One region of the Streptomyces sp. NPDC046122 genome, then DNA from elsewhere that is predicted to be linked to it. Evidence: riboswitches for the same ligand, from Rfam matches in the RefSeq annotation. Region 1 holds a riboswitch; each other region holds the start of a gene.

Region 1 (9,962 bases):
TGCCCCTCGGAGCGCTCTTCGGGATCGCCCGGCTCTCCGACCACTGGTGGATGCGCGGCGTGGCCGGCACGGTCGTGGAGTTCTTCCGCGCCATCCCGGTGCTGATCCTCATGCTCTTCGCCAACGAGGCCTACTCGGAGTTCACCGACGTCAGCCCCGACAACCGGCCCCTGTACGCCGTGGTCACCGGCCTGGTCCTCTACAACGCCTCGGTGCTCGCCGAGGTGGTGCGCGCCGGAATCCTCTCCCTGCCGGCCGGGCAGACCGACGCCGCCAAGGCCGTCGGCATGCGCAAGGGCCAGATGATGCGGTTCGTCCTGCTGCCGCAGTCGGTCACCGCGATGCTTCCCGCGCTCGTCAGCCAGCTCGTCGTCATCGTCAAGGACACCGCGCTCGGCGGCGCGCTGCTCGGCTTCTCCGAGCTGCTGGCTTCGGTACGCCCGATGAGCGCGAACTACGGCGCGAACACCATCGCCAGCTTCACCGTCGTCGCCGTGATCTTCGTCCTGCTCAACTTCGCGCTCACCACCTTCGCCGCCTGGCTCGAAGGCCGGCTGCGGCGCGGCAGGAAGTCCACGGGCGCGGTGGTCGGCGCCGACGCGGTCGCGGACCTCGCGACGCCGGGCGAGCACATCGCCCCGCACGGCCCCGATCGCCCGAAAAGCTGAGCGAACGGCCGGGCACGGCGGCGACAATGCCGCCATGGTCGAGATCCCCGAACCGCCCCGGGTCCTGGTCGTCGAGCACGAGGCCGAGTGCCCGCCGGGACTCTGGGGCGGCTGGCTGACCGGAGCCGGTCTGCGGCTGCACGTCGTACGGCCCTACCGGGGCGATGCGCTGCCCGAGGACATCCGTCCGTACGACGGCCTGCTCGTCCTTGGGGGGTCGCCCGGGCCGCTGGACGACGAGCGCCACCCGTGGCTGCCGGCCACCCGCGCTCTCCTGCGGGCGGCGTTCGAGCGCGGCGTTCCCACGTTCGGCATCTGCCTCGGCGCCGAGCTGATGACCGTGGAGCTGGGCGGTCGTGTCGGCCGCCGCCGCACGCCCCAGGTCGGCGTGTACGAGCTGAAGGTGCTGCCCGCGGCGGCCGGCGACCCCGTCTTCGGGGGTCTGGCGGACGGCCCGCCGGCCATGCTCTGGCACCTGGAGGAGATGACCGTACTGCCGCCGGGAGCGGTCCCGCTGATCGGCGGCACCGGATCCCCGCACCAGGCTTTCCGGGTCGGCGCGCACGCGTGGGGAACCCAGTTCCATCCCGAGGCCACACCCGGGATCGTCGCCGAGTGGGCCGGGGAGAGCGACGTCCTGCGCAGGGCGGGGGCCGGTGCGGACGAGATCGTCGCACAGCTCGCCGTCGCCCGGGCCGAGACGGAACGGACCTGGCGTCCCGTCGCCCTGCGCTGGGCCACCCTCGTCGGCGGGTGCGCGGGCGGCCCGCCGCCCTCGTGAGCGGCGCCGTCCCGGCGGGCTATATTCTGCGGCCGAGAGGCGGCTGAGCAGGGCCGGCGCGAGGAAGGGGGGTGGGTTCCGTCATGGCGACACCCATGGGCACCGTGGATCTTTTCGACCAGGAGTACGTACTCGACCCCTTCCCGGTGTGGGACGGCCTGCGGGAGAACGCGCCGGTGCGCTACGAACCGGACACCGGTCTGTGGCTGGTGAGCCGGTACGACGACGTACGCGCCGTACTGCTCGACACGGACACCTTCCTGGTGGACAACGCCATGGACGCGATCGGCCGCTTCTCGGTGGCGACGCTGCGCGTCCTGGCCGGCGTCCGGTTCGCCCTGCCGCCCACCCTCGCCAGCAACGGCGGCGAGAGCCACGCGGGGTATCGGCGCGTCATGACCCGGTTCCTCAGTGCCCGGGCCGTCGCCGCGGCCGTGCCGATGATCGAGCGGGTGACGGGGGAGTGCCTGGACGAGGTCGAACGACGGCTCGACGCCGACGGGGTCTGCGACCTGGCCACCACGCTCGCGCGGGACGTTCCGCTGCGGGTCCTGCTGAACCTGCTCGGACTCCGAGCGGGCGACGGGGTGGGCATGGACACACTGACCCGGTGGAGCGACGCCTCGCTCGAACTCTTCTGGGGGCGGCCGGACGGCGCCCGGCAGATCGAGCTCGCCGGCGAAGCGGCCGACTTCTACGCCTGGCTCCGGGACCTGGTGACCGGGCCGGACGCCGGGCCCGGCACGCTGCTCGAAGCGCTGGCCGCGCACCGGCTCCCGGACGGCGCGCCGCTGAGCACGGCCGAGAGGGCCGCGGTCCTCTACTTCATCGTCATCGCGGGCCAGGCGACCACCCGGCAGATGCTGAGCATCATGTACCGGCGCGCACTGGGGGAGCCCGGGCTGTGGCGGCGCTTCGCGGACCGGCCGGCCGACGTGGCGCCCTGGACCGAGGAGGTGCTCCGGCGGGAGCCCCCCATCACCACCTGGCGGCGCGTCACCGGCCGGCCCGTCACGCTGTCCGGCGTGGACCTCCCGGCCGGCGCGCCCCTGCTGCTGATGCTGGCCTCGACCGGCTCGGACCCCGAGGTGTTCGACGACCCCGAACAGCTCTGCCCGCACCGCCCCAACCGGCGCGAGCACCTCGCTTTCGGCGTCGGGCGGCACAGGTGCTCCGGGGCCGAACTGGCCAGGGCCGAGGCCGAAGTGGTGCTGCGGATGACCGCGGCGCGACTGCCCGGCCTGCGGCTCGCGCACCCCTCGTCGCCGCCCCCGATGCTCGGGCTGCTGTCCTTCCGCGCGCCGCTGCACGTTCCGGTGGAGCGCGCCCCGTCCCACCCCGGCGGAGGGTGGGACGCGGCGGCCCGGATCAGACGGCGGCCGGCGGGTCCTGCCGCACGGTGATCGCGTTGAGGCGGATCGTGTACCGCGCGGTGTCCCCGACCGTGAGCGCCCGGACCTCCTCGGGGCCCAGCGCCACCGTGATGTTGGCGCAGAAGGCGACGGCGTGGAGCGCGTCCCCGCTCTCCTCGTCCTGGAGGGCGAACAGCAGGTTGTAGTAGTAGCTCGTGCGGTCCGCGTCCTCCCGGTAGAAGGAGAGGTGGGTGCCCTCCTGCCGGCCGAGACCCACGAACGCTCCAGTGAGCGCCCCCTCGACCGCCTCCCAGAAGGCGTCACCGGCCGACGGCAGGGGAAGAGCCTGGCGTACGGCCTCCTTCAGGGACAGGATCATGACGCTGACCGGGGCGGTCTCCTGGAGCCCCCAGCCCCGGACGATCTTCACCGTCGAGCAGTCCGGAATTCCGCTCGCCGCCCGGCTGATCTCACCGAAGTCGAAGTCCACCGTCGCCGGCGCGATCGCGTGCTGGAACCCGGCCTCGATGCTCCGCACCCGGTCCGTGTAAGACGACCCCACCTCGAAGACCGTCTTGAACGTCGTCTTCTCGGCGGCGATCTGGTCAGCCATTGTTGCTCCTGTGAGTCGGAAGTGATCGCGCCCGGCGCAAGTATGCCGTGAGCCCTTCCGCCCGCCGCACGGGGCAGGGTTCGTCCCGGTCCGTCACAGGGGGTCGCCGGGCAACCAGGACAGATCGTCCAGATCCAGCTCGGGAGCGGGCTGCTGACCGTCGGTCAGGGGCTGCTCCACCCACATGACCTTGCCGGTCGGCGTGTACCTGGTTCCCCACCGGCCGGCGAACTGCGAGACGAGGAACAGCCCGCGGCCGCCCTCGTCCGTCGTGGCGGCCCGGCGCAGATGCGGCGCGGTGCTGCTGCCGTCGGACACCTCGCAGATCAGCCCGCGCTCGTACATCAGCCGCACATGGATGGGTTCCGAGCCGTAGCGGATCGCGTTGGTGATCAGCTCGCTCAGCATGAGTTCGGTCGTGAACCCGATGTCCTCGAGCCCCCACGTCTCCAGCTGACGGCCGCACGCGGCGCGTACCGGCGCGACGGCCGCCGGGTCGGCCGGGACGTCCCAGTCGGCGACCCGGGTACGGTCCAGCAGCTGCGTGCGGGCCACCAGCAGCGCGATGTCGTCCCTGCGGTGCGCCGGCAGCATCGCGTCGAAAACGGCCTGGCAGGTCTCCTCGGGCGTCGGGTCCGACGGGTCCGCGAGGGTCCGGCGCAGCAGGCGCAGGCCGGAGTCGATGTCGCGCTCGCGGTGCTCGATCAGGCCGTCGGTGTAGAGCACGAGCCGGCTGCCCTCCGGCAGCCGTACTTCGGCGGTCTCGAACGGCAGGCCGTGCAGGCCCAGGGGCGGGAAGACCGGTACGTCGAGGAACTCCACCGTGCCGTCGGGGCGGACCAGGGCGGGCGCGAAGTGCCCCGCCGTGGCCACCGAGCACACCCCGGAGACCGGGTCGTAGATCGCGTACAGGCAGGTGGCGCCCGAGATGCCGTCGCCGCCGTCGTCCCCCTCCTCGTCGTCGATGCGCGAGACCAGCTCGTCGAGGTGGCCCAGGAGCTCGTCCGGCGCCAGGTCGAGGGCGGAGAAGTTGTGGACCGCGGTCCGCAGCCGGCCCATGGTGGCGGCGGCGTGCAGACCGTGTCCCACGACGTCGCCCACCACCAGGGCCACCCGGGCTCCGGGCAGCGGGATGACGTCGAACCAGTCGCCGCCCACCCCGGCCTGCGCGGGCAGATAGCGGTAGGCCACGTCCAGGGCGTCCTGCTCGGGCAGGACGCGCGGCAGCAGGCTGCGCTGGAGGGTCACGGCCATGGCGTGCTCGCGACTGAAGCGGCGGGCGTTGTCGATGGCGACCGCGGCCCGGGCGGCGAGTTCCTCGGCGAAGGCCAGGTCCTCCTCACCGAACCGCTCGGTGGATTCCGAGCGCCAGAAGTTCGCCATGCCCAGGACGACCCCGCGGGCCTGCAGCGGCACCGAGACCAGGGAACGGATGCCGAAGGCCAGGGCCCGGTCGGCCCCCTCCGGGTCCTGCGACCGCCAGCCGTGGGCGACGGTCAGATCGGCCTCCAGCACCGCGTGTCCGCTCGACAGAGCCGCCGCCATCGGCGTCGTGGGAACCACGAACCTGATCAGGTCGCCCACCGGCTGGAAGGGGCGGTCGGCGGGCCCGCCGACCACCGCGGCGCGGCGCATCTCGGTGTGGGCGCCGTCCGGCTCCTCGCCGCGCAGTACGGGGTCCAGCAGCTCCACCGTGGCGAAATTCGAGAACCCGGGGACGGCCACCTCCGCCAGTTCCTCGGCGGTGCGCACCACGTCCAGCGTGGTGCCGATCCGCACTCCCGCCTCGTACAGCAGCTTCAGGCGCTCCCGGGCGACCTCCGCCGCGCCGGTCAGCGCCCGCAGGTCCGTCGTGTCCCGGAGCGTGGCGGCGGTGCCGGGGAATCCGCCGTACGGGGCGGTCGGCCGGGTGTTGACGGCCAGCAGCCGGTCCCCGGCCAGATGGACCGCGTCGGTGACGCTGCGGCCGGAGACCAGGAGCCTGGTGATGGAGTCGTCGAGGCCCAGGTCGGTGATGTGGCGCCCCTCCGCGCCGGGGGGCAGTTCGAGGAGCCTGCGCGCCTCGTCGTTGGCCAGCGTCAGCCGTCCGTCGTCGTCGACGATGAGCACGCCCTCCCGGACGGCGTGCAGAACGGCGTCATGGTGCTCGTACATCCGGGTCATCTCGGTCGGCCCGAGGCCGTGCGTCTGTCGCCGCAGACGCCTGCTCACCAGGACGGCGCTGCCGGTGGCCAGAGCGAGGGCGGCGGCCCCGGAACCGAGGAGCATCGGCAGATGGCGGTCGACGGCGTCCCCGACGTTGTCGATCGTCACACCGGCTGCGACCAGCCCGACGACGGTGCCGGCGGTGTCGGTGACGGGGACGACGGCCCGCGCCGCGTCGTTGGGGGCGCCCTCGAAGATCTCCGTGAAGGGCTTTCCGGCCGTGGCCCGGTCGACGCCCTCGGCGCGCCCGCCGACCAGCGTCGGGTCGGTGTCGGCCAGCCGGGTGCCGTCCGGGCTCATCACCGCTATGAAGTCCACCCCCGAACCCCGCTGGGCTGCTTCCACGTGTGCGCGCAGCGCGGACGTGGGATCGGGGGAGCGCAGCGCCTCGACGGTGCCGGGGGCGTCCGCGAAGGCCTCCGCGGTGGCGAGCGAGCGGTTACGGGCGTCCTGCTCGCTGTCGTTGCGCGTCTGGAACGCGAGCGCGACCACGGCGGCCGTGATGAGCAGCACGGCGACGACGATCTGGAGGACGAGCACCTGACCGGCGGCGCTGCGTACCTCCAGCCGGGAACGCACCCCTCGCCGAGACGAGCGCGGTGACCCGACACCCCTGGGTCGTCCGGGACGTCCGCTCATGACCCATTTTTAGCATTTTGTGCGAATTGTCGGGCGTGCAATTGGTCTGCCTGCCCCGGCGAGGCGCCCGCAAGGGTCTCGCCGGGGCAGGCAGCGGGTTCTTCTAGTACGGGCCGTTCACGTTGTCGATCGAGCCGTACCGGTCGGCGGCGTAGTTGCACGCGGCGGTGATGTTGGCGACCGGGTCGTAGCTGTCCATCGAGGTGCCGGGCACGTGGTAGGCCGCGAAGGTGGGCGCGATGACCTGGAGCAGGCCCTTGGACGGCGTACCGGCCACGGCGTTGGAGTCCCAGTTGTTGATGGCCCTCGGGTTGCCCGACGACTCGCGCATGATGTTGCGGTGGATGCCCTCGTACGTGCCGGGGATGCCGTGCTTGGCCATGATGGCCAGCGACTCCTTGATCCAGCCGTCCAGGTCGTTCGTGTACGCCGTGGTCTCGGCCACGGCGGCACGGGCCTGCGAGCGGTCGGCGCGCTCGGCGGCCGGAGTGGGCTTGGCCTTGGGCTTCGCGGGCGCCTTGGCCTTCGCGCCGATCGTCAGCTCGAGGCCGGGGTGGATCAGCGAGGGCTTGTCGCCGATGACCGAGCGGTTGTCCTCGTACAGCTCTTTCCAGCCGCTCAGCGAGTGGGCGTCGGCGATCTTGGAAAGGGAGTCACCCGCGACCACGGTGTAGGTCTTGGGGGCGGCCTTCGCGGCGGCCGGGGCGGCGGCGGGCTGCGCCGCGCCCGCGGTGGTCGCGCCCAGCAGGGGCAGGATCAGCGCGGCGCCACCGGTGCCGGCGGCGATGAAGCCGCGGCGGAGCGATCTGACCTGGGAACGGCGGTGCTTACCCTTCGAGGGCATGACGAATTCCTCTCCGTCGCCTGCGAGGTGAGCTGTCGGGTTCGGGCTGGAGATGCCCGGTCGCACAGTCCGTGCGACTTCACCCCGAGCCGTTCCGGATTCCCGGATCGGCGGCTTACCTGGGTCCCCCGCTCCTGCCGTACGTGAGTGTGAGTGGGTTTGGATTCCGGACGGCGGCAGGATTCGGCGGTCCACCCGGATTGGGGGTGACCGTAAGCGAGAGGGGCCGGGAAGAACAAGCCCCGCATTCGCCGGAGCAATCGCAGCGCGTATCGGGGGCGTGGGAACTCCTGTCACTGTGCGTGGGCGGAAAACCCAACTTTCTTTCTGCGGACAGGAACTGACGATCGGCCGAACTTCCGCTTTCCTTCGCGGACGTGACTGGTATCACGAGCGATGGCACGCGACGGCCTTTCAGGCAAACCACCCACGTGGGTCATTTCCTGTCCGAAACGGGCATCTTGTCGGTCCAGTGAGGTGAAGGACCCTCCTGTGGAAGGGAGTTGGTGTCCCTCTGGTGGCGTCGCGGGGTGCGCCGCACTCGGTTCGGCCGAATCGGTCGCGCCAGAAGTGGGGCAAAAAGGAGCAGATGGATATAAAAATCTCGGGGAGGGTACCCGCTGATCATGACTGAGAACAGGAATAGGCCGCTGGCCGTCGTCACCGGTGCCTCCAGTGGAATCGGTTTCGAGCTGGCCAAGCAATTTGCGGAAAACGGATTCGATCTCGTACTGGCTGCCGAGAATTCGGAGATCGGTGCGGCGGCGGACGGGGTGCGGGCCCTCGGAGCCGGTGTCCACGCCGTGCGGACCGATCTGGCCACCCGGGAAGGTGTCGAACACCTGCTCGGCGCCGTCGCGGCGACCGGGCGGCCCGTCGACGCCGCCGCGCTCAACGCCGGCGTCGGCCAGGGCGGAGCCTTCCTCGACACCGACGTCGAGGACGAGGCGCGCGTGATCGACCTCAACATCACCGCCACCGTGCGGCTGGCGAAGGGCCTGCTGCCGGACATGGTGGCGCGTGACCGGGGCCGCCTGCTGTTCACGTCGTCCATCGCCGCGACCGCGCCCGGGTCCTTCCACGCCGTCTACAACGCCACCAAGTCCTTCGTGCAGTCGTTTGCCCAGGCGCTGGGGGACGAACTCAGGGGCACCGGTGTGACGGTCACCTCCCTGATGCCCGGGGCCACGGAGACGCCCTTCTTCCACCGCGCCGGCATGGACGACACCCGGGTCGGGCGGCAGAAGAAGGACGACCCCGAAGAGGTGGCCCGTCAGGGCTTCGAGGCGCTGATGGCCGGCCGGAGGAAGATCGTCGCCGGATCCGTGAAGACCAAGGCGCAGGGGCTCGTGAGCAGGTTCGTCCCCGACAGCCTCAAGGCGGCCGCGCACCGCAGGACGGCGCAACCCGGTTCCGGCGCGTCGAAGTGAGCGCCCCGGCGGGCGTCACGGAAGTGGCGTGCCGCCGGTGGCGTTGACGATCTCGGCCGTGATGTAACTCGCCTGCGGGGAGGCGAGGAACACGTACGCCGGGGCCATTTCCGCCGGTTGCGCGGGCCGCCCCAGCGGCGCCTGCTTTCCGAACTCCGTGGTGTCCGGCATGGTCGCCGGGATAAGCGGCGTCCACACCGGACCCGGGGCGACCGCGTTGACGCGGATTCCGCTGGACGCCACCATCTGCGCGAGCCCCTGGGTGAAGGCGACAATGGCGGACTTCGTCATGGCGTAGTCGAGCAGATGCGGGCTCGGCTTGTACGCCTGGACGGAGGAGGAGTTGATGATGCTGCCCCCCTCCGGAATATGAGGGAGCGCCATCTTCGACAGCCAGAACATGCCGTAGAGATTCGTCTTCATGACGCGGTCGAATTGCTCGGTGGAAATGGATCCGATACCGTCCGGCTGGGACATCTGATAGGCGGCGTTGTTCACCAGGATGTCGATGCGGCCGAATTCCGAGACGGCCCGCTCGACGAGCGACCGGCACTGTTCCTCTTCCCGGATGTCACAGGCCACCGCGACGGCTTCGCGACCCGCGTCCTCGATCAGCCGTGAGGTCTCGGCCGCGTCCTTGTCCTCCTCCGGCAGATGCGTGAACAGCACGTCGGCGCCCTCGCGCGCGAAGGCCAGACACACCGCCCGGCCGATCCCCGAGTCGCCGCCGGTCACCACCGCGGCGAGGCCGCGCAGCAGCCCGTTCCCCCGGTACGACTCCTCTCCGTGGTCCGGCGGCGGATCCATCGGACCGGTCCATCCCGGGTGCTCCTGCTCCTGGTCCGGCAGCTTCGGCCGCGGGTGCTTCGTGACGGGGTTCTTCACCTCGCGGTTCTCGTCGTTCATGCAGCTCTCCTGCCTGGTCGGGGGTGTGACCCACCTTGGGTTCCCCGAAGCCGCGGACTCGAATCAGAGCAACGCCCGTCCGCCGGGCGGCGGGTGCCGCGGGGTCGTTCCGCACCGGCGCGGCGCGGCCGGGGGCGCGCGCGTTCACGGGGATGATTCGAACGGGAAACTGCTGTCGAGCGGGCGAAACGGTGATCTTCGGTATGCGCGTCCTGTGTACGGCGATGCTCTCCCCCTCCCAGACCCGCGAGGCCCTGCGCTTCGCGCTCCTGCTGTCCGGCGCGGGGCATCACGTGCACGTCGCCACCGAGGAGCACCTGCTCGGCCTGTTCCTCGACGAGGGCGTGAGCGCGACCGCCTGCCTGCCGAGCCTCTTCGGGGACGCGACGGCCGCCGGGGAGGAGACCCGGGAGGCCGTCGACCTGCTCCACAGCGGCACCGCGTCCGCCGGGACGGCGGCGCTCGTACTGGCGGGCCCCCACCTGCTCGGCCACTTCAAGGCGCTGGACGCGGTGGCCCACGAC
Region 2 (9,962 bases), on a different contig from region 1:
CGCCGGAGTCGCGGCCGTCGTCAGATCGAGCGGTGGAAGCGGGCGCAGGCCCTCCGCCAGGCAGGCGTCGTACGTCAGGAGGCCGAGGGACTCCGAGTTGCCGAGGATCGCGACCCTCGGCCCCGCCGGAAGCGGCTGGCCGGCCAGGAGCAGCCCCGCGTCGACGAGCTCGGTGACGGTGTCGACGCGGATGACGCCGGCCTGCCGCAGCAGGGCGGACACCGTCGCGTCGGGGATGCGCGTGGCGGGCACCGCGTGCCCCGGCGGCGTGCTTCCGCTGTGGCGCGCGCCCTTCACCACGACGACCGGTTTCTCCGCCGCCGTGCGCCGGGCCAGGCGGGTGAACTTGCGCGGGTTGCCGATCGACTCCAGGTAGAGGAGGACGACGTCGGTGTCGGGATCGTCGTACCAGTACTGGAGGAAGTCGTTGCCCGACACGTCGGCCCGGTTGCCTGACGAGATGAACGAGGACAGCCCGGCGCCGCGCCGGTACAGCCCCGACAGCAGCGCGATGCCGATCGCCCCGGACTGGGTGAAGAGGCCGATGCGTCCGCGCGCGGGCGGCTGTGGCGCGAGGGAGGCGTTGAGGCGTACGGCGTCCGACGTGTTGATGATCCCGAAGGCGTTCGGGCCGATGATGCGCATGCCGTACGAACGCGCCTGCCGTACGAGTTCACGCTGGCGCTCCCGCCCCCGGGCCCCGCTCTCGGCGTACCCGGCGGAGAGGACGACGAGGCCCTGGACGCCGCTCTCACCGCAGTCGGCGACCACCTCCGGCACCCGTTCGGCCGGTACGGCGACGACCGCGAGGTCGACGGCCTCGCCGATCCCGGCGACGGAGCGGTGCGCGGGCACGCCGTCGAGCTCGGTGAGGTCCTCGGGGAAGGCCCGGTTCACGGCGTACGTACGCCCGGTGAACCCGGCGGCGAGGAGATTGCGCAGGACCGTGCGCCCCACTCCGCCCGGCGCGCGGCCCGCGCCGACGACGGCGACCGAGCCGGGGCCGAGCAGCCGCTGCACGGAGCGGGACTCCGCGCGGTGCTCGCGGGCGCGCTGGACGGCGACGGAGCGGTCGGTCGGCTCCAGGTCGAACTCGAGGTGGACGACGCCGTCCTCGAAGCTGCGCTTCTGGGTGTAGCCCGCGTCGGTGAAGACTTTGATCATCTTGGTGTTGGCGGGCAGCACCTCCGCGACGAAGCGCCGGATGCCGCGCTCGCGCGCGACCGCGCCGACGTGCTCCAGGAGGGCGGAGGCGACCCCGCGCCCCTGGTGCGCGTCCTGGACGAGGAAGGCGACCTCGGCCAGGTCGGCGTCGGGGCCGGAGGAGGGCCGCCCCTGCGCGTTGATCCGGTCGTAGCGGACGGTGGCGATGAACTCGCCGCCGACCGTGGCGGCCAGTCCCACCCGGTCCACGTAGTCGTGGTGGGTGAAGCGGTGGACGTCCTTGGCGGAGAGGCGGGGGTACGGGGCGAAGAAGCGGTAGTACTTCGACTCGTCCGACACCTGCTCGTAGAAGCTGACCAGGCGCTGCGCGTCGTCGGCGGTGATGGGGCGGATCCGCGCCGTGCCTCCGTCACGCAGCACCACGTCGGCTTCCCAGTGGGCCGGGTACGCGTGGTGTCCGTCGTGGTCCTGCGAGGCCTGCTCCGGCGAGGGCTGCATGACGAAAGCCTACGGGTCGCGGGGCAGCGCGGGGCAAGGCAGGCTGAGGCCGCGGCGCGGGCCGGCCCGGGGCGGGGGCACGGCCGCTCCGCACGACGTGAGAGACTGGTCTAGACAACCGTTAGAACATGAAGGGCAACACCATGGTTGAGCGCCGTGTCACCGTCGGCTGGGCCGAGGGCCTGCACGCCCGGCCCGCCTCCATCTTCGTCCGCGCGGCGACCGCCTCGGGCGTCCCCGTGACGATCGCCAAGGCCGACGGCAACCCGGTCAACGCCGCCTCCATGCTCGCGGTGCTGGGCCTCGGCGCGCAGGGTGGCGAGGAGATCGTGCTGGCGTCCGAGGCCGACGGCTCCGATGCCGCTCTCGACCGCCTGGCGAAGCTGGTCTCCGAGGGCCTGGACGAGCTGCCCGAGACCGTCTGACCACTCGGACGGGCGCATTCTCACGAAGGAGCCGCGGCACCCGGAATTCGGGGACCGCGGCTTCTTTCTGTTTTGCACGCGGACGGCCACACACATCCGCACGCCGCGGTATTCCAGTGAATTCGGACAGCAGAAAAAGCCCCGCGAATTCGCCCTCTTTTTATATACGGCGCGGCTGTTAAAGGCGGCCACTCACCGTGTTTACGTCATGTTGCGAAGTCCTCACGCCTGCGCGCCCGCGTTCGCGCCCGGTGCGACGCAGCCGGTGCGAGGCCACCGCGCGTTCGGCGTGCAGGGCCGTCAGCGCGCGGGCCCGTTCCGCGTCGCCGCGCGCCACGGCGTCGACGATGGCCCCGTGCTCCGCCCACGCCTCCGCGGGACGCGCGGGCTGCTCGACGGCGTACATCCAGGCGATCTTGTGTCTGAGCTGGGTGAGCAGGGCCGTGAGGCCGGGGCTGCCCGACGCCTGGGCGAGCGTCTCGTGGAACCAGCCGCCCAGCGCCCGCAGATCCTCGCCCTCTCCCCGGCGCGCCCGCTCCTGCCCGAGTCTGACCAGGCCGCGCAGCACCTTGAGGTGGGCCTCGGTACGCCGCTGGGCGGCACGGGCCGCGCCCAGCGGTTCGAGGAGCGTGCGCACCTCCAGGAGGTCGGCGGCCTCCTGCTCGGTGGGCTCGGCCACGCAGGCGCCGGCGTGCCGGCGGGTGGTGACGAACCCTTCGGACTCCAGCGTGCGCAGCGCCTCGCGCACCGGGACGCGCGAGACGCCGTAACGGCGCGCGAGGAGCTCTTCGGTGAGCCTGGCGCCGCGCGGGAACACACCGGAAACGATGTCGTCACGGATTGCCGTGCATACCGATTGCGCGGGAATGCGCATGACCGAACCTCCGCCTTTGATCCCCGCACAACGCGGTCGACCGACGCCTTTTCGGTGACTCTATTGCAGCATTCCGCATTTTCCGACGGGCGCCGTAATTCAGGGACGGCTTTTGGACACGCGCAAGGCCCCGGCGGGGAAGCCGGGGCCTTGCGTACGAGCGGACGGACCGGACGCGTCAGACGCTCACGCCGTGGGCGCGCAGGTACGCGACCGGGTCCATGTCGGAGCCGTACTCGGGGGACGTACGGGCCTCGAAGTGCAGGTGGGGGCCCGTCGAGTTGCCGGTCGAGCCCGAGAGGCCGATCTGCTGGCCGGAGGTGACGGCTTGGCCGACGGAGACGCCGAGGGAGGAGAGGTGGCCGTACTGCGTGTACGTGCCGTCGTTCATCCGGATCACGATGTTGTTGCCGTACGCCCCGCCCCAGCCGGCCTCGACGACGGTGCCCGCACCGACGGCGACGACGGAACTGCCGGACGCGGCACGGAAGTCGACGCCGGAGTGACTGCCGGAGGACCAGAGGTTGCCGCCGGTCTTGTAGCCGGTGGTGACGACGGAGCCGGCGATCGGGAGGGTGTAGGCGTTCAGGCGCTTGCGCTCCGCCTCACGGGCGGCGCGCTCCTTGGCCGCGCGCTCCTCGCGCTCCTTCTTGGCCCGCGCCTCGGCCTCCGCCTTGGCTCTCGCCTCCGCCTTGCGCTTCGCCTCGGCCTTGCGCTCGGCCTCGGCCTTGCGCGCGGCCTCCGCCTTGACGGCGGCACGCTTCTGCTGGTCGGCCTGGGCCGCTATCTGGTCCGCGAGGGAGTCGCCGATGACGATGGCCTGGGTCAGGCCGGTGTCCTGGACGGCCTGGGCCGCGTCGCCGTCGGCGGCGAGGGCCGGAGAGGTCAGACCTCCGATGACGCCGGTGGTCGCGAGTGCGGCGACGCCGGCCATGTTCGCGCTCTTGCGCGTCAGGCGGCTCGGACGACGGTGCTTCCCGGTGGCACGGGTGAACGCCATGGAGTGGCTGGTCCTTTCCTTCCTTCTCGCCTACCGGGTTAGCTGACGGGTTCGGAGCAGGAAGGTCTCCTACGGACCCCTCCGCACCTGCGAAGGACGTCCGATTCACCCCAGGGACTGCGTGGGTCCCCGGCTCCCCAGGCTCGCGCCTGACGGGGACTCGGCGATGACTGTCCGGTGCCGCGGATGCGGCTCACTGCTGACGGACAGCCGGACAGACGCTAAACGGGTCATCTTTTAATCACCAAACAGACACGGCGTTTTGTAACGCACCCCACAGGCCAGACAGGCAACCTCCGCAACAAAACGGACATAAGAGAAGGACCCCGGCGGCCTCTCGAATACCGGGGTCCCACTTTGCCCCTCTTCAGGGCGGATCGAGCAGGCGGTTCGGGCTCAGCCGCTGACCACCTTCACCTCACCGATGCCGAGCGCCCTGACGGGCTCCTCGATCCGCGAGGCGTCACCCACGAGGACCGTGACCAGGCGGTCCTGCGGGAAGGCGCTGACGACCGCAGCGGTCGCCTCCACGGTGCCCGTCTCCGCGAGACGGGTGTACAGCTGGGCCTGGAAGTCGTCCGGCAGGTGCTGCTCGACCTGGTCCGCGAGCGTGCCCGCGACGGCCGCCGCCGTCTCGTACTTGAGCGGCGCGACCCCGACGAGGTTCTGTACGGCGACGTCCCGCTCGGCGTCGGTGAGGCCCTCGGCCGCGAGGGTGCGCAGCACCTTCCAGAGGTCTTCGAGCGCCGGGCCGGTGGACTCCGTGTCCACCGAGCCGCTGATCGCCAGCATCGAGGCGCCCGACCCGTCCGGCGCGGAGCGCAGCACCTGCCCGAAGGCGCGCACGCCGTACGTGTAGCCCTTCTCCTCGCGCAGGACGCGGTCCAGGCGGGAGGTGAGCGTGCCGCCCAGGCAGTACGTGCCGAGGACCTGCGCCGGCCACACGCGGTCGTGCCGGTCGGGGCCGATCCGGCCGATCAGCAGCTGCGTCTGGACCGCGCCGGGGCGGTCCACGACGACCACCCGGCCGGTGTCGTCGGCGACCACCGGCGGCACGGGACGCGGCTCGGAGTTGTCGCCCTTCCACGCGCCCAGGGTGTCCGCCAGGATCGCGTCCAGGTCGGTGCCCTCCAGGTCGCCGACGATCACGGCGGTGGCGGTCGCGGGGCGCACGTGCGCGGCGTAGAAGCCCTTCACGGCGGCGGCGTCGATGCGCCCCACCGTCTCCTCGGTGCCCTGGCGCGGCCGCGACATGCGCGAGGTCGCCGGGAAGAGCTCCTTGGAGAGCTGCTTGGCGGCGCGGCGGGACGGGTTGGCCGTCTCGTGCGGGATCTCGTCGAGCCGGTTGGCCACCAGGCGCTCGACCTCGCCGTCCGCGAAGGCGGGGGCGCGCAGCGCGTCGGCGAGCAGGCCGAGCGCCTTGGGCAGCCGGGAGACGGGGACCTCCAGGGAGACCCGGACGCCCGGGTGGTCGGCGAACGCGTCGAGCGTGGCTCCGCAGCGCTCCAGCTCGGCGGCGAACTCCTCGGCGGAGTGCTTGTCGGTGCCCTCCGACAGGGCACGCGCCATGATCGTCGCGACGCCGTCGAGCCCTTCCGGCTCGGCCTCCAGCGGGGCGGCGAGGAAGATCTCGACGGCCACGACCTGCTGGCCGGGGCGGTGGCAGCGCAGCACGGTCAGGCCGTTGGGCAGGCTGCCGCGCTCGGGGGCGGGGAAGGCCCACGGGGTGGGGGTGCCGGCCTGCGGCTGCGGGTGGAACTCCATGCTCACGGCTGCGGCGTCGGTCACTTGTCCGCCCCTTCCTGCGCACCGGTCGCACCGGCGGCGTCTGCGGTGTCGTCGGCCCCGGCGTCCGCCGTGTCCCCTGCGTGCGTCGGCTCGTACACCAGGACCGCGCGGTTGTCCGGGCGCAGGCGGGCCGCGGCGGCCGCCTGGACCTCCTCCGCGGTGATGTCCAGGACGCGCTGGACGGCGGTCAGCGCGAGCTGCGGGTCGCCGAACAGGACGGCGTACCGGCACAGTTCGTCGGCGCGGCCCGCGACCGTGCCCAGCCGGTCGAGCCACTCGCGCTCCAACTGGGCCTGCGCGCGCTCCATCTCCTCGGGCGTGGGGCCCTCGGCGGCGAACCGGGCCAGCTCCTCGTCGACGGCGCGCTCGATGTCGGGCACCTCGACTCCGGCGGACGTCTTGACGTCGAGCCAGCCGAGCGAGGGCGCGCCGGACAGGCGCAGCAGCCCGAAGCCGGCCGCGACGGCCGTGCGGTCGCGGCGCACCAGACGGTTGTGCAGCCGGGAGGACTCGCCGCCGCCGAGGACGGTGAGCGCCAGGTCGGCGGCGTCCGCCTCGCGGGTGCCGTCGTGCGGCAGCCGGTAGGCGGCCATCAGGGCGCGCGCCGGGACCTCCTCGTGGATCTCCTCGCGCAGCTCCTCGCCGATGATGTCGGGCAGCGATCCGTCGCGCGGCGGCTGCTTGCCGTCGTGGGACGGGATGGAGCCGAAGTACTTCTCGATCCAGGCGAGCGTCTGCTCCGGGTCGATGTCGCCGACGACCGAGATCACCGCGTTGTTGGGCGCGTAGTACGTACGGAAGAAGGCGCGCGCGTCCTCCAGGGTCGCCGCGTCCAGGTCGGCCATCGAGCCGATCGGCGTGTGGTGGTACGGGTGGCCCTCGGGGTACGAGAGCGCGGTCAGCCGCTCGAACGCGGTGCCGTACGGAACGTTGTCGTACCGCTGCCGGCGCTCGTTCTTGACGACGTCGCGCTGGTTCTCCATCGACTCCTCGTCGAGCGCGGTGAGCAGCGAGCCCATCCGGTCGGCTTCGAGCCACAGGGCCAGTTCCAGCTGGTGGGCGGGCATCGTCTCGAAGTAGTTCGTGCGCTCGAAGCTGGTCGTGCCGTTGAGCGAACCGCCCGCACCCTGCACCAGCTCGAAGTGGCCGTTGCCCTTGACCTGCGCCGAGCCCTGGAACATCAGGTGCTCGAAAAGGTGAGCAAGACCGGTACGGCCCTTGACCTCGTGGCGCGAACCGACGTCGTACCAGAGGCAGACCGCGGCGACCGGGGTCAGGTGGTCCTCGGAGAGCACCACGCGCAGACCGTTGGCCAGCCGGTGCTCGGTCGCTGTCAGGCCGCCGGAACCGGCCTGCGCTGTGGCCGTGTGACCCATGGGCATGTACGTCCCTTCGATCGCGATATGGAGAAGTCCTGCCACTGTATGCAAGCTCGCGGACACCTGGCGAAGTTCCCGGCCGGTGTACGCCCTCAGGGAACGCCCGGCGAGGCGCTACGGACGGGTCGAGGTCGGCGTTGTCAGTGCGGCGGTCCACAATGGTCGGCATCACACGCAAGAACTCGCCCCACAGAACCGCGAAGGAGCCGCAGCCGCGATGGCCCGCCGCAGCACGAAGACCCCGCCGCCGGACGATGCGTTCGAGGAGAAGATCCTCGATGTCGACGTCGTCGACGAGATGCAGGGCTCCTTCCTCGAGTACGCGTACTCGGTGATCTACTCGCGAGCCCTGCCCGACGCCCGCGACGGCATGAAGCCGGTGCACCGCCGCATCGTCTACCAGATGAACGAGATGGGGCTGCGGCCCGACCGCGGCTATGTGAAGTGCGCCCGCGTCGTCGGCGAGGTGATGGGCAAGCTGCACCCCCACGGCGACGCGTCGATCTACGACGCGCTCGTGCGGATGGCGCAGCCCTTCTCGATGCGCCTGCCGCTCGTCGACGGCCACGGCAACTTCGGCTCGCTGGGCAACGACGACCCGCCGGCCGCCATGCGGTACACGGAATGCCGGATGGCCGACGCCACGTCGCTGATGACCGAGTCGATCGACGAGGACACGGTCGACTTCAGCCCGAACTACGACGGGCAGGAGCGGGAGCCGGTCGCGCTTCCCGCCGCCTATCCGAACCTGCTGGTCAACGGCGCGTCGGGCATCGCCGTCGGCATGGCGACGAACATGCCGCCGCACAACCTGGGCGAGGTCGTCGCCGCGGCCCGGCACCTGATCAGGCACCCCGGCGCCGATCTCGAGACGCTGATGCGCTTCGTGCCCGGTCCCGACCTGCCGACCGGCGGCCGCATCGTCGGCCTCGGCGGGATCAAGGACGCGTACGAGAACGGGCGCGGCACGTTCAAGATCCGCTCGACGGCCACCGTGGAGAACGTGACGGCGCGCCGCAAGGGCCTGGTCGTCACGGAACTGCCCTTCACCGTCGGGCCGGAGAAGGTGATCGCCAAGATCAAGGACCTGGTCTCGGCGAAGAAGCTCCAGGGCATCGCGGACGTCAAGGACCTCACCGACCGTGCGCACGGGCTGCGCCTGGTCATCGAGATCAAGAACGGCTTCGTCCCGGAGGCCGTCCTGGAGCAGCTCTACAAGCTGACGCCGATGGAGGAGACCTTCGGCATCAACAACGTGGCGCTGGTCGACGGGCAGCCCCTGACGCTGGGCCTCAAGGAGCTGCTCGAGGTCTACCTCGACCACCGCTTCGAGGTCGTGCGCCGCCGCAGCGAGTTCCGCCGCACCAAGCGCCGCGACCGGCTGCACCTGGTCCTCGGCCTGCTCGTCGCGCTGCTCGACATCGACGAGGTCATCCGTCTCATCCGCTCCAGCGACAACTCGGCCCAGGCCAAGGAGCGGCTGATCGAGCGGTTCTCGCTGAGCGACATCCAGACGCAGTACATCCTGGACACGCCGCTGCGCCGGCTCACCAGGTTCGACAAGATCGAGCTGGAGGCCGAGCGCGACCGGCTGACCGCCGAGATCGACGAGCTGACCGCGATCCTGGAGTCGGACACCGAGCTGCGCAAGCTGGTCTCGGCGGAACTGGCGGCGGTGGCGAAGAAGTTCGGCACCGACCGGCGCACCGTGCTGCTGGAGTCGGGGAGTTCGCCGGTCGCCGCGGTGCCGCTGGAGGTCGCGGACGACCCGTGCCGCGTTCTCCTGTCCTCGACCGGCCTGCTGGCCCGTACGGCCAACGGCGAGCCCCTCGCCATGGACGACGCCCGGCGCACCAAGCACGACGTGATCGTCTCGGCCGTGCCCGCGACGGCGCGCGGCGACGTGGGCGCGGTGACCTCGTTCGGCCGCCTGCTGCGGCTTTCGGTGATCGACCTGCCCCAGCTCCCCGACACGGCCTCCGCGCCCAATCTGTCGGGCGGAGCACCGGTCACGGAGTTCCTGACCCTGGGGCCGGACGAGACGCTGATCTGCCTCACCACGCTCGACGAGTCCTCGCCCGGGCTGGCGCTCGGTACCGAGCAGGGCGTCGTCAAGCGGGTGGTGCCGGACTACCCCGGCAACAAGGACGAACTGGAGGTCATCTCCCTGAAGGAGGGCGACCGGATCGTCGGCGGGGCCGAGCTGCGCACCGGCGAGGAGGACCTGGTCTTCATCACGGACGACGCTCAGCTGCTGCGCTATCCGGCGGGGCAGGTCCGCCCGCAGGGCCGGGCCGCGGGCGGCATGGCGGGCATCAAGCTCGCCGACGGCGCCAAGGTCATCTCCTTCACCGCGGTCGACCCGGCGGCGGACGCCGTGGTCTTCACGGTGGCCGGTACGGCGGGGACGCTGCTCGGCGACACGGAGACGTCCGCGAAGCTGACGCCGTTCGACCAGTACCCGCGCAAGGGCCGGGCCACGGGCGGCGTGCGCTGTCAGCGGTTCCTCAAGGGCGAGGACGCGCTGCTCCTCGCCTGGGCGGGCACGGCCCCGGCACGGGCCGCGACGAAGAACGGGGCCCCGGTGGAGCTGCCGGAGCCCGACCCGCGCCGCGACGGCTCGGGCACCCCGCTGGCGACGCCGGTGGCGGCTCTGGCGGGCCCGGTCTAGCCCTCGCCCCGCACGTACCGCAGGACGCCCCACATGCTCCGCTCGCAGGCGGCGGAGAGGGCGTCCTGCGGTACGTCGAGCGCCTCCTGCGGAAGCGGACCTTCCAGCGGCGCCTCCCGCGTTTCCGCCCGCGCGCCCTCCGCCCGGCAGGCCGCGAGCTCCT
Region 3 (9,962 bases), on a different contig from region 1:
CCACTCCGACTGCCTAACATCGATCACCGCAAGGTCGTTCGTCGCACTTTCGTTGCTATGCCGCACGATCACCGCCGGGAGGCACCCTTTGCACCGCCGCCGTCGCACCGCGCTCTCCGTCTCCACCGCGCTTCTGGTCGCGGCGCCGTTCCTCGCCGCGTGCGGCAACGAGGCGCACCCAGGGGCCGCGGCCGTCGTGGACGGTGGCCGTATCGAGGTCGCCGCCCTCCAGTCGCAGGTCGAGGACGTGCGCGAGGCCCAGCAGACCTCGCCGCAGTCCGCCCAGCTCATCGGCTCGACGGGCCAGCTCGGCCGCGCCAAGCTCTACGACCTGATCGTGGACAGGATCGTGCGGCGGGCGGCGGACGACGCCGGGGTGAGTGTGAACCGCAAGGAGGTCCAGCGGGCCCGGGAGGAAGCGGTCCGGCAGGCCGGCGGCGCGGAGCAGCTCTCGGCGATGTACCTCCAGCAGCGCGGCGTCGCCCCGGACCAGATCGAGGACGCCCTGCGCAGGGACGTCCTCGTCGGCAAGCTCGCGGAGAAGATCGGCGCCACGAACACCCCCGAGGGGCAGCAGAAGGTCAACGAGGCGTTCGTCGCGGCGTCGAAGGCGCTCGACATCGACGTGAACCCCCGCTACGGCACGTGGAACGACGAGAAGATGCAGCTGGGCGACTACAAGACCCCGTGGATCACCCAGGTCACGAAGGAGGCGGCGTCCCCGCAGGCGCCGGAGACGGGCGCGTAGGACCGCGCGCGGCGGGCGCACCTGGAGGGCCGGAGGGCCGCGCGGCGGCGCACCCCGGGGCCCGGGGCCTGCCCACCGGTGCGCCGCCCCGCCGAGGTACGTTCGACACGTGACCAGCGAAGCTTCCGCACCCGCACCGGCCGCCCCCGGCCGCATCGTCCTCCTCACCGCGAGCCACCGCGTCGCGCCGGGGCTGCTGTCGTGGCCCGCCTGGCAGACGCTGCGCGCCGCCGACCGGGTGCTGTGCGCGGACGCGGGGCATCCGCAGCTGCCGTACCTCCGGGAGGCGGGCGTCGCCGTCGAGCACGCGGCGCCCACCGCCCGGGAGCTGGTGGACGCGTGTGACGGCGGCCGCACGGTGGTCGTCCTGCCGTCCGGCGAGGGCGACCAGGCGCTGACCGACGGCCTCGCCCGGCTGGCCGGCTCGGGCCGCGTCCAGATGCCCGACCTGGAGCTGCTGCCCGGTTCGTACGACCTGCCCGGCGCCCGCCTCCTGGACCTCGTGCAGGTCATGGACCGCATCCGCCTCGAATGCCCGTGGTCCTCGCGGCAGACCCACAAGGGCCTCGCGAAATACGGCATCGAGGAGGCGTACGAACTCGTCGAGGCCATCGAGGACGGTGACCGCGAGGAACTGCGCGAGGAGCTCGGCGACGTACTCCTGCAGGTCGTCTTCCACGCCCGCATCGCGCAGGAGGGCAGCCCGGAGGACGGGTCCGAGCCGTTCTCGATCGACGACGTCGCCGGCACGATCGTCGAGAAGCTCATCCGCCGCCACCCGCACGTCTTCGGCGACGACACCGCCGAGACCCCGGAGGAGGTCAAGGAGCACTGGCTGCGCACGAAGGCGATCGAGAAGCAGCGCGAATCGGCGACCGACGGCGTCCCGCTCGGCCAGCCCGGCCTCGCCCTCGCCGCGAAGCTCTCCTCCCGCGCCCGCCACGCGCGGCTCGACGTCCCCCTGCCGGCGGGCGAGGGCATCGGCTACGAGCTGCTGGCCATGGCGGTACGGGCCGAGGAGTCCGGCATCGACCCCGAAGCGGCGCTGCGCGCGGCGGCCCGCGCCTACCGCGACGCGATCCGCGCGGCGGAGGGCCACGCCCCAGGGCAGGGGGCGGACGGAGAGTAGGCCGCCGGGTCCGACGCCCGGGCAGCCGCCGGAGCACCGGCGGATACTGTCGTGGCATGTCCGACCAGCCGCCCCCCAGCCCCGCGCCCGAGCTCTTCACCTGGGAGTTCGCCACCGACCCCTACCCGGCGTACGCCTGGCTGCGCGAGCACTCGCCCGTGCACCGGACCGTCCTGCCCAGCGGGGTCGAGGCCTGGCTGGTCACCCGGTACGCCGACGCGCGGCAGGCGCTCGCCGACCAGCGGCTCTCCAAGAACCCGGCGCACCACGCCGGCTCCGCGCACGCCAAGGGCAGGACGGGCATTCCGGGCGAGCGCAAGGCCGAGCTGATGACGCATCTGCTGAACATCGACCCGCCGGACCACACGCGCCTGCGGCGGCTGGTGTCGAAGGCGTTCACGCCGCGCCGCGTCGCCGAGTTCGCGCCGCGTGTGCAGGAGCTCACGGACCGGTTCATCGACAACTTCGCTACAAAGGGGAGCGCCGACCTCATCCACGAGTTCGCCTTCCCGCTGCCGATCTACGCCATTTGCGACATGCTGGGCGTGCCCCGCGAGGACCAGGACGACTTCCGCGACTGGGCGGGCATGATGATCCGCCACGGCGGCGGGCCGCGCGGGGGCGTCGCGCGCTCGGTCAAGAAGATGCGTACGTACCTCGCGGAACTCATCCACCGCAAACGGGAGGAACCGGGCGACGACCTGATCTCCGGGCTGATCCGGGCGGGCGACCACGGCGAGCACCTCACCGAGAACGAGGCGGCGGCGATGGCCTTCATCCTGCTCTTCGCCGGGTTCGAGACGACGGTCAACCTCATCGGCAACGGCGTGTACGCGCTGCTGCGCAACCCGGAGCAGCGCGAGCGCCTCCAGCGCGCGCTCGCGGAGGGGGACACGGAGCTGCTGGCCACCGGCGTCGAGGAACTGCTGCGGTACGACGGGCCCGTGGAGCTCGCGACCTGGCGGTACGCCACCGAGCCGCTGGTCCTGGGAGGCCGGGACGTCGCGGCCGGCGAGCCCGTGCTCGTCGTGCTCGCCGCCGCCGACCGGGATCCCGAGCGCTTCGGCGAGCCGGACACGCTCGACCTCGCACGCCGCGACAACCCGCACCTGGGCTACGGGCACGGCATCCACTACTGCCTCGGCGCACCGCTCGCGCGGCTCGAAGGGCAGGCGGCCATCGCGACGCTGCTGCGGCGCCTGCCCGACGTGCGACTCGCGGGGGAACCCGACGATTTGCGCTGGCGCGGCGGGCTCATCATGCGCGGGTTGCGCACTCTGCCCGTGGAGTTCACGGCCGAAACCAGGTGACGCTGCGTCACTTCGAGACCTTCACGTGATCTGCGCTGCATCGACTTGTAACAAACGTTCGAGTGCCGCTACGTTCTCCGTCAACCTCAGCCGTCGCTCGAAAGGCCACCGCATGCGCTCCGGGAACGGGAGACACCGCCGCCCCCGTCAGGCTCCAGCCCTCGTCGTCGCGGCAGGAGTGACCGGATCCGCCATCGCGATCCCGTTGCTCGGCGCGAGCGGCGCGACCGCTGCCGAAGCCACGACCTGGGACCGGGTCGCCGATTGCGAGAGCGGCGGCATGTGGAGTGCCGACCTCGGCAACGGCTACTACGGCGGGCTCCAGTTCTCCCCCGAGACGTGGCAGAAGTTCGGCGGCACGGCCTACGCGCCGCGCGCCGACCTCGCCAGCCGCTCCCAGCAGATCCAGGTCGCCGAGAAGGTGCTCGCGAAGGAGGGCCCCCAGGCGTGGCCCAGTTGCGCGCTCATCTCCGGCCTGACGGAGGGTGACGACGCCGCGTCGGACGACGGCGCGACCTCCGGACCGGCCGCCGGGCCGGAGAAGGACGCGCCGGCCGCCGCGAGCCGCGACGCCTCCGACGCCCCCGCGTCCGCCGAGCCGTCGGCGGACGAGACGTCCGGGGCCGGCCGGGACGGGTCCTCCTCCGTGAAGGCGGACCGGTCCGAGGCGCCCTCGCGGGACCGGACGCCGGACGGGGACTCCGAGACCCCCGCGGCGCCGTCCGCGGCCGGAAAGGGTGCGAAGGACGAGGAGGGCGACGCTCCCGCGGTCAAGGGCAAGCACCGCGGCGAGAAGGCCCGGGAGGACGACGCGGACGTGTCCGGCGAAGCGGGCGTCGAGCGTGAATCGGGCCGCCACGCCTCCCGGGGTGACGGAGCGACACGTGACGCCGCCACGGCGGAGGGCGGAGCGCGCGCGGACGGCAGCTACACCGTCCGTACCGGCGACAACCTCTCGGCCATCGCCGACGCCCACGAGGTGCGCGGCGGCTGGACGGCGCTCTACAACGCCAACGAGGAGACGGTCGGGACCGACCCGGACCTGATCCTCCCTGGCCAGAGCCTCGATCTGGGCTGATTTCGGGGGGTAGTTCGGGTCGCTATGTCCCGATTGGAGCAAGTGAGACAAGGGTCTCTTTGCCTCAACTCACGTCCGCGGCCCGGACGATCCCGCCCTCTCGCCCCTGACCTGCACGGATATGGGCGGGGTGAAGGGCGGGAAGGGTGATTTCTCCCTGATGAGCCTTTTTGAACATCACGGGCTCATGTGTTTACCGTCGAACCGCTCGCCACCGCGGGCCCCGTCGACCGCCACGCCGAATCCTGCCGGCGGCCGGGGGGAACCGACGCGTAAAGCGCCGTAGGCAGGAGCGGGGGACCCAGGTAGGCGCCGGGCCCGTACGTCGGAAGACGAACGGAACCGGCTTGGGGTTAAGCCGCGCGACCCAGGTCGCGCGCCGGGCACTCACTTGGCCCGAACCCGACAGCTCACCTCGTAGGCGTCGGTGAGGAGATGTCGCATGCTGTTTTCCGGCAAGGCCAAGCACCGCCGCCCGTCGAAGGCCACTCGTGTCGCCACGCTCGTCGGCATCACCGGCGCCGCTGTCGCCGTCCCGCTGATGGGCGCCACGTCGGCCTCCGCGGCCTCCGTCGAGACCTGGGACGCCGTCGCCCAGTGCGAGTCCGGCGGCAACTGGTCCATCAACACGGGCAACGGCTACTACGGCGGCCTGCAGTTCTCCGCCTCCAGCTGGGCCGCCGCCGGCGGCACGCAGTACGCCCCGACCGCCGACAAGGCGTCCAAGGCGCAGCAGATCGCCACCGCCGAGAAGCTCCTCGACATGCAGGGCCCGGGCGCCTGGGCCTGCGCCGGCGCCGGCGGCCTGACCAACGACGGCGTCGACCCGGGTGTCGACACCTCCGGTTCCTCCTCCGCGCAGCAGGAGCAGCCGAAGCAGCAGGCCGCGCCGCGCGCCGCCGAGCAGCCCGCCTCGCGCAGCGAGGTCCGCACCGCGCCCAAGGCCGCCGAGCAGCCCGCCGCGCCGAAGTCCTTCGAGAAGGGCGACGGCGAGTACAAGGTGAAGTCCGGCGACACCCTCGGCAAGATCGCTGAGAAGAAGAAGGTCAAGGGTGGCTGGGAGAAGCTCTTCGAGCTGAACAAGGACATCGTCGACGACGCCGATGTCATCTACGTGGGCCAGCAGCTCCACCTGAGCTGACCCGAGCTCACACCCCGAGCACCCCGGCCCGGCGCGTTTCCCCCGTACGCGCCGGGCCGGGGTTTCGTCTTCGTGCGGGCCCCCGGACCAGGCGGTGTTACTGCCCGGTAGGCCCGGTGTGCCGGAAGTCGGGCACAGAGTTACGTCCGCTATTGCGGGCATTCGCGGCTCTTCTCGTCCCAGGGGGCGGGCGAACGGCCGACCGACGCCCCCGAGCCGGTTAGGCTCTTGTCGCAAGGCCAAAGTGACCCTGCACCCCTAGCGTCACATCCCAGAAGGAGATGCTCGTGCCGTCCATCGACGTCGTCGTAGCCCGGGAAATCCTGGACTCCCGAGGCAACCCCACGGTCGAGGTCGAGGTCGGCCTCGACGACGGCAGCACGGGTCGTGCTGCCGTTCCGTCCGGTGCCTCCACCGGAGCGTTCGAGGCCATCGAGCTTCGCGACGGTGACCCGAACCGCTACCAGGGCAAGGGTGTCGAGAAGGCCGTCCTCGCCGTCATCGAGCAGATCGGCCCGGAGCTCGTCGGCTACGACGCCACCGAGCAGCGCCTGATCGACCAGGCCATGTTCGACCTGGACGCCACCGAGAACAAGGCGTCCCTCGGCGCCAACGCCATCCTCGGCGTCTCCCTCGCCGTCGCGCACGCCGCCTCCGAGGCGTCGGACCTGCCGCTGTTCCGCTACCTCGGCGGCCCGAACGCGCACCTGCTGCCCGTTCCGATGATGAACATCCTCAACGGTGGGTCGCACGCCGACTCCAACGTCGACATCCAGGAGTTCATGATCGCGCCGATCGGCGCCGAGTCGTTCTCCGAGGCCCTGCGCTGGGGCACGGAGGTCTACCACACCCTCAAGTCCGTCCTGAAGTCCAAGGGCCTGTCCACCGGCCTCGGCGACGAGGGCGGCTTCGCGCCGAACCTGGACTCCAACCGCGCCGCGCTCGACCTCATCCTGGAGGCCGTCAAGCAGGCGGGTTACGTCCCGGGCGAGCAGATCGCGCTCGCGCTCGACGTGGCCGCGTCCGAGTTCTACAAGGACGGCGTGTACGAGTTCGAGGGCAAGTCCCGCTCGGCCGCCGAGATGACGGAGTACTACGAGGAGCTCGTCGCGGCGTACCCGCTCGTCTCCATCGAGGACCCGCTGTTCGAGGACGACTGGGCCGGCTGGAACACCGTCACCGAGCGCCTCGGCGACAAGGTCCAGCTCGTCGGTGACGACCTGTTCGTCACCAACCCCGAGCGCCTGGCCCGCGGCATCGAGGAGAAGTCGGCCAACGCCCTCCTCGTCAAGGTCAACCAGATCGGTTCGCTGACCGAGACCCTGGACGCCGTCGAGCTGGCGCAGCGCAACGGCTTCAAGTGCATGATGTCGCACCGTTCCGGCGAGACCGAGGACGTCACCATCGCCGACCTCGCCGTCGCCACCAACTGCGGCCAGATCAAGACCGGCGCCCCGGCCCGTTCCGAGCGTGTCGCCAAGTACAACCAGCTGCTGCGCATTGAGGAGATCCTCGACGACGCGGCCGTGTACGCGGGCCGCAGCGCGTTCCCCCGCTTCAAGGGATAAGCACAGCAAGGGTTAAGCACAGCAAGGGCCGAGCACCGGCCGAGGGCTGAAAGCCTGAGCCTCCCTACGTCCCCGCACCCGGTCCCGTACCGTGTGCGGGGACGTACGCGCGTACAGGGGAGACGGGAGAGACATGGCCGGGAAGAACCGGGACCGGTTCTCCACCACCACCAGGATCCGGCTGCTCGGCGAGCAGACCGCCGCCCGTGTCTACCGCTCGCAGACGCGCAGGCAGGCCCGCCGCTCCCGGCTCACCGGCCGGGCCGCGCTGCTCGTCCTGGTCGTGTGCTCGCTGGTCGTGGCGCTCGCCTACCCGATGCGGCAGTACGTGTCGCAGCGCGGCGAGATCGCCGAGCAGCAGCGCAAGATGCGGGAGGCCGGCCGACGCGTCGAGGAACTGCGCGACGAGAAGGCCAGGCTCAAGGACGACGCCTACATCGAGCGCCTCGCCCGCGAGCACCTGCACCTCGTACGCCCGGGCGAGACGGGGTTCACCGTCGTCGACCCGCACGCCCGCGACCGGCGGCGCGAGGACGGCGGCGGCGCCGACCGTCCCTGGTACAGCAACCTCTGGGACGGCGTCGACAAGGCCGACCGCGCGGGCAACCAGTAATCACCAGTCACCACCGAACACGAAGGCACGAACGCAACGATGGACGCCGCACCCCCGACCACCCCGCGCACCGAGCCCACCGAGGCGGACATCGAGGCGTTCAAGCTCCAGTTGGGCCGCCCGCCGCGCGGACTGCGCGCCATCGCGCACCGCTGCCCGTGCGGACAGCCGGACGTGGTCGAGACGGCCCCGCGCCTGGAGGACGGCACGCCGTTCCCCACGCTCTACTACCTCACCTGCCCCCGCGCGGCCGGCGCGATCGGCACGCTGGAGGGCTCGGGCCTGATGAAGGAGATGCAGGACCGCCTCTCCGAGGACGCCGAGCTGGCCGCCGCCTACCGTGCAGCCCACGAGGACTACATCCGGCGCCGTGACGAGATCGAGGTGCTCCAGGGCTTCCCCAGCGCCGGCGGCATGCCGGACCGCGTGAAGTGCCTGCACGTCCTCGTCGGCCACGCGCTGGCCGCCGGACCCGGCGTCAACCCGTTCGGGGACGAGGCGCTCGCGCTGCTGCCCGAGTGGTGGGCGAAGGGGCCGTGCGTGACCCCGTGCGGCGAGGGCGGCGCGGAAGAGGAGGCCGGCAAGTGAGCACCCGCGTGGCCGCCGTCGACTGCGGCACCAACTCCATCCGCCTCCTGGTCGCCGACACGGACCCGGCGACCGGCGAACTGGTCGAGATCGACCGCCGGATGCGGATCGTGCGCCTCGGCCAGGACGTCGACCGCACCGGCCGGCTCGCCCCCGAGGCGCTGGAACGCACTTTCGAGGCGTGCCGCGAGTACGCCGAGGTCATCAAGACACACGGCGCGCAGCGGACCCGGTTCGTCGCCACCTCCGCCTCCCGGGACGCAGAGAACCGCGACGACTTCGTACGGGGGGTCCTCGACATCCTGGGCGTGGAGCCCGAGGTGATCACCGGTGACGAGGAGGCCGAGTTCTCCTTCACCGGCGCCACCAGGGAACTGGCGGGCCGCGCGGACCTCACCGGGCCCTACCTGGTCGTGGACATCGGCGGCGGCTCCACGGAGTTCGTCGTCGGGGACGGCCACGTACGGGCCGCCCGCTCCGTCGACGTCGGCTGCGTACGGATGACCGAGCGCCACTTGGTGCGCGACGGCGTCGTCTCGGACCCGCCCTCCGCCGACGGGATCGCCGCCGTGCGGGCCGACATCCGGGCCGCGCTGGACCTCGCCGAGGAGACCGTGCCGCTGCGCGAGGCGCACACGCTGGTCGGGCTCGCGGGTTCGGTGACCACCGTGGCCGCGATCGCGCTGGGTCTGGAGGAGTACGACTCGGCGGCGATCCACCACTCCCGCGTCCCGTACGAGCGGGTTCGGGACATCACCGCCGAGCTCCTCTCCTCGACCCACGACGAGCGGGCCTCTATCCCCGTCATGCACCCGGGCCGGGTCGACGTGATCGGGGCCGGAGCGCTGGTCCTGCTCGAGATCATGGAGCGGACCGGAGCCCGGGAAGTCGTGGTCAGCGAGCACGACATCCTCGACGGAATCGCTTGGTCCATCGCCTGACCGAGGAACTTCGTGAAGTTCTTCACAAGGAATTGGGGTCCTTGGGCCTACGAATCTGGGCCCAAAGGCCCTCGGGAGGCCCAACTCCTGCGGGCTGCCCGTATTTCGGACGGCTTCCGGGGCGTCGCGCCGGTGGGAACCGGGACCGGTTCCCACCGGTGGTACAGCCGCCGGAACAGCCCATGCGTCCAGCTCACGGGGGGTTTCCAACGTGCGGCCGTACACCCTGGTTCCCCCGCGGGGCCATGACGTGGATCACGTGGGCGGCGGAGTGTAGCAGAGGTGCCCGAAGTGCTTGTGAAGGGGCTCACGAGCCACCCCCTCCCGAGGGGTGGATACTCGATGGCATGAGCACCACGGAGCGTCCCAGGATCCTCGTAGTAGGCGGTGGGTACGTAGGCCTGTACGCAGCACGGCGCATTCTCAAGAAGATGCGCTACGCGGAAGCGACCGTCACGGTCGTCGACCCGCGCTCGTACATGACGTACCAGCCCTTCCTCCCCGAAGCTGCCGCCGGCAGCATCTCGCCGAGGCACGTCGTCGTACCCCTGCGACGCGTCCTGCCCAAGGCCGAGGTGCTCACCGGTCGGGTCACGACCATCGACCAGGACCGCAAGGTCGCCACCGTCGCGCCGCTCGTCGGCGAGGCGTACGAGCTGCCCTTCGACTACCTGGTCGTCGCCCTCGGCGCGGTTTCCCGCACCTTCCCGATCCCCGGCCTGGCCGAGCAGGGCATCGGCATGAAGGGCGTGGAGGAGGCCATCGGCCTTCGCAACCACGTCCTGGAGCAGCTGGACAAGGCCGATTCCACGACCGACGAGAACGTCCGCCGCAAGGCGCTGACCT

The links. Region 1 has a riboswitch for cyclic di-AMP ahead of AC07FK_RS10620 (LysM peptidoglycan-binding domain-containing protein). Riboswitches for the same ligand answer to the same signal wherever they lie in the genome.
Region 2: it holds a riboswitch for cyclic di-AMP, as region 1 does, so the genes downstream of both, AC07FK_RS04410 (M23 family metallopeptidase) here and AC07FK_RS10620 (LysM peptidoglycan-binding domain-containing protein) in region 1, are expected to answer to the same signal.
Region 3: it holds a riboswitch for cyclic di-AMP, as region 1 does, so the genes downstream of both, AC07FK_RS20185 (transglycosylase family protein) here and AC07FK_RS10620 (LysM peptidoglycan-binding domain-containing protein) in region 1, are expected to answer to the same signal.

What each region holds. Positions count from the first base shown of each region.
Region 1 covers NZ_JBWKLQ010000003.1:283,464-293,425, forward strand. Annotated here, with positions in the region: gene AC07FK_RS10595 (amino acid ABC transporter permease) at 1-668, shown strand, start outside; gene AC07FK_RS10600 (type 1 glutamine amidotransferase) at 703-1,449, shown strand; gene AC07FK_RS10605 (cytochrome P450) at 1,533-2,852, shown strand; gene AC07FK_RS10610 (Type-2Aa cytolytic delta-endotoxin) at 2,818-3,414, opposite strand; gene AC07FK_RS10615 (SpoIIE family protein phosphatase) at 3,508-6,258, opposite strand; gene AC07FK_RS10620 (LysM peptidoglycan-binding domain-containing protein) at 6,362-7,102, opposite strand; cyclic di-AMP (ydaO/yuaA leader) riboswitch at 7,107-7,268, opposite strand; gene AC07FK_RS10625 (SDR family NAD(P)-dependent oxidoreductase) at 7,729-8,532, shown strand; gene AC07FK_RS10630 (SDR family oxidoreductase) at 8,548-9,438, opposite strand; gene AC07FK_RS10635 (glycosyltransferase) at 9,642-9,962, shown strand, end outside.
Region 2 covers NZ_JBWKLQ010000001.1:1,019,648-1,029,609, forward strand. Annotated here, with positions in the region: gene AC07FK_RS04395 (bifunctional acetate--CoA ligase family protein/GNAT family N-acetyltransferase) at 1-1,662, opposite strand, end outside; gene AC07FK_RS04400 (HPr family phosphocarrier protein) at 1,806-2,087, shown strand; gene AC07FK_RS04405 (GntR family transcriptional regulator) at 2,266-2,961, opposite strand; gene AC07FK_RS04410 (M23 family metallopeptidase) at 3,140-3,961, opposite strand; cyclic di-AMP (ydaO/yuaA leader) riboswitch at 3,975-4,137, opposite strand; gene AC07FK_RS04415 (M16 family metallopeptidase) at 4,358-5,725, opposite strand; gene AC07FK_RS04420 (M16 family metallopeptidase) at 5,746-7,131, opposite strand; gene AC07FK_RS04425 (DNA gyrase/topoisomerase IV subunit A) at 7,346-9,799, shown strand; gene AC07FK_RS04430 (CobW family GTP-binding protein) at 9,796-9,962, opposite strand, start outside.
Region 3 covers NZ_JBWKLQ010000007.1:83,453-93,414, reverse strand. Annotated here, with positions in the region: gene AC07FK_RS20210 (GtrA family protein) at 1-17, shown strand, start outside; gene AC07FK_RS20205 (SurA N-terminal domain-containing protein) at 89-748, shown strand; gene AC07FK_RS20200 (nucleoside triphosphate pyrophosphohydrolase) at 858-1,877, shown strand; gene AC07FK_RS20195 (cytochrome P450 family protein) at 1,934-3,187, shown strand; gene AC07FK_RS20190 (transglycosylase family protein) at 3,300-4,265, shown strand; cyclic di-AMP (ydaO/yuaA leader) riboswitch at 4,534-4,704, shown strand; gene AC07FK_RS20185 (transglycosylase family protein) at 4,708-5,406, shown strand; gene eno (phosphopyruvate hydratase) at 5,688-6,974, shown strand; gene AC07FK_RS20175 (FtsB family cell division protein) at 7,108-7,587, shown strand; gene AC07FK_RS20170 (DUF501 domain-containing protein) at 7,627-8,175, shown strand; gene AC07FK_RS20165 (Ppx/GppA phosphatase family protein) at 8,172-9,116, shown strand; gene AC07FK_RS20160 (NAD(P)/FAD-dependent oxidoreductase) at 9,464-9,962, shown strand, end outside.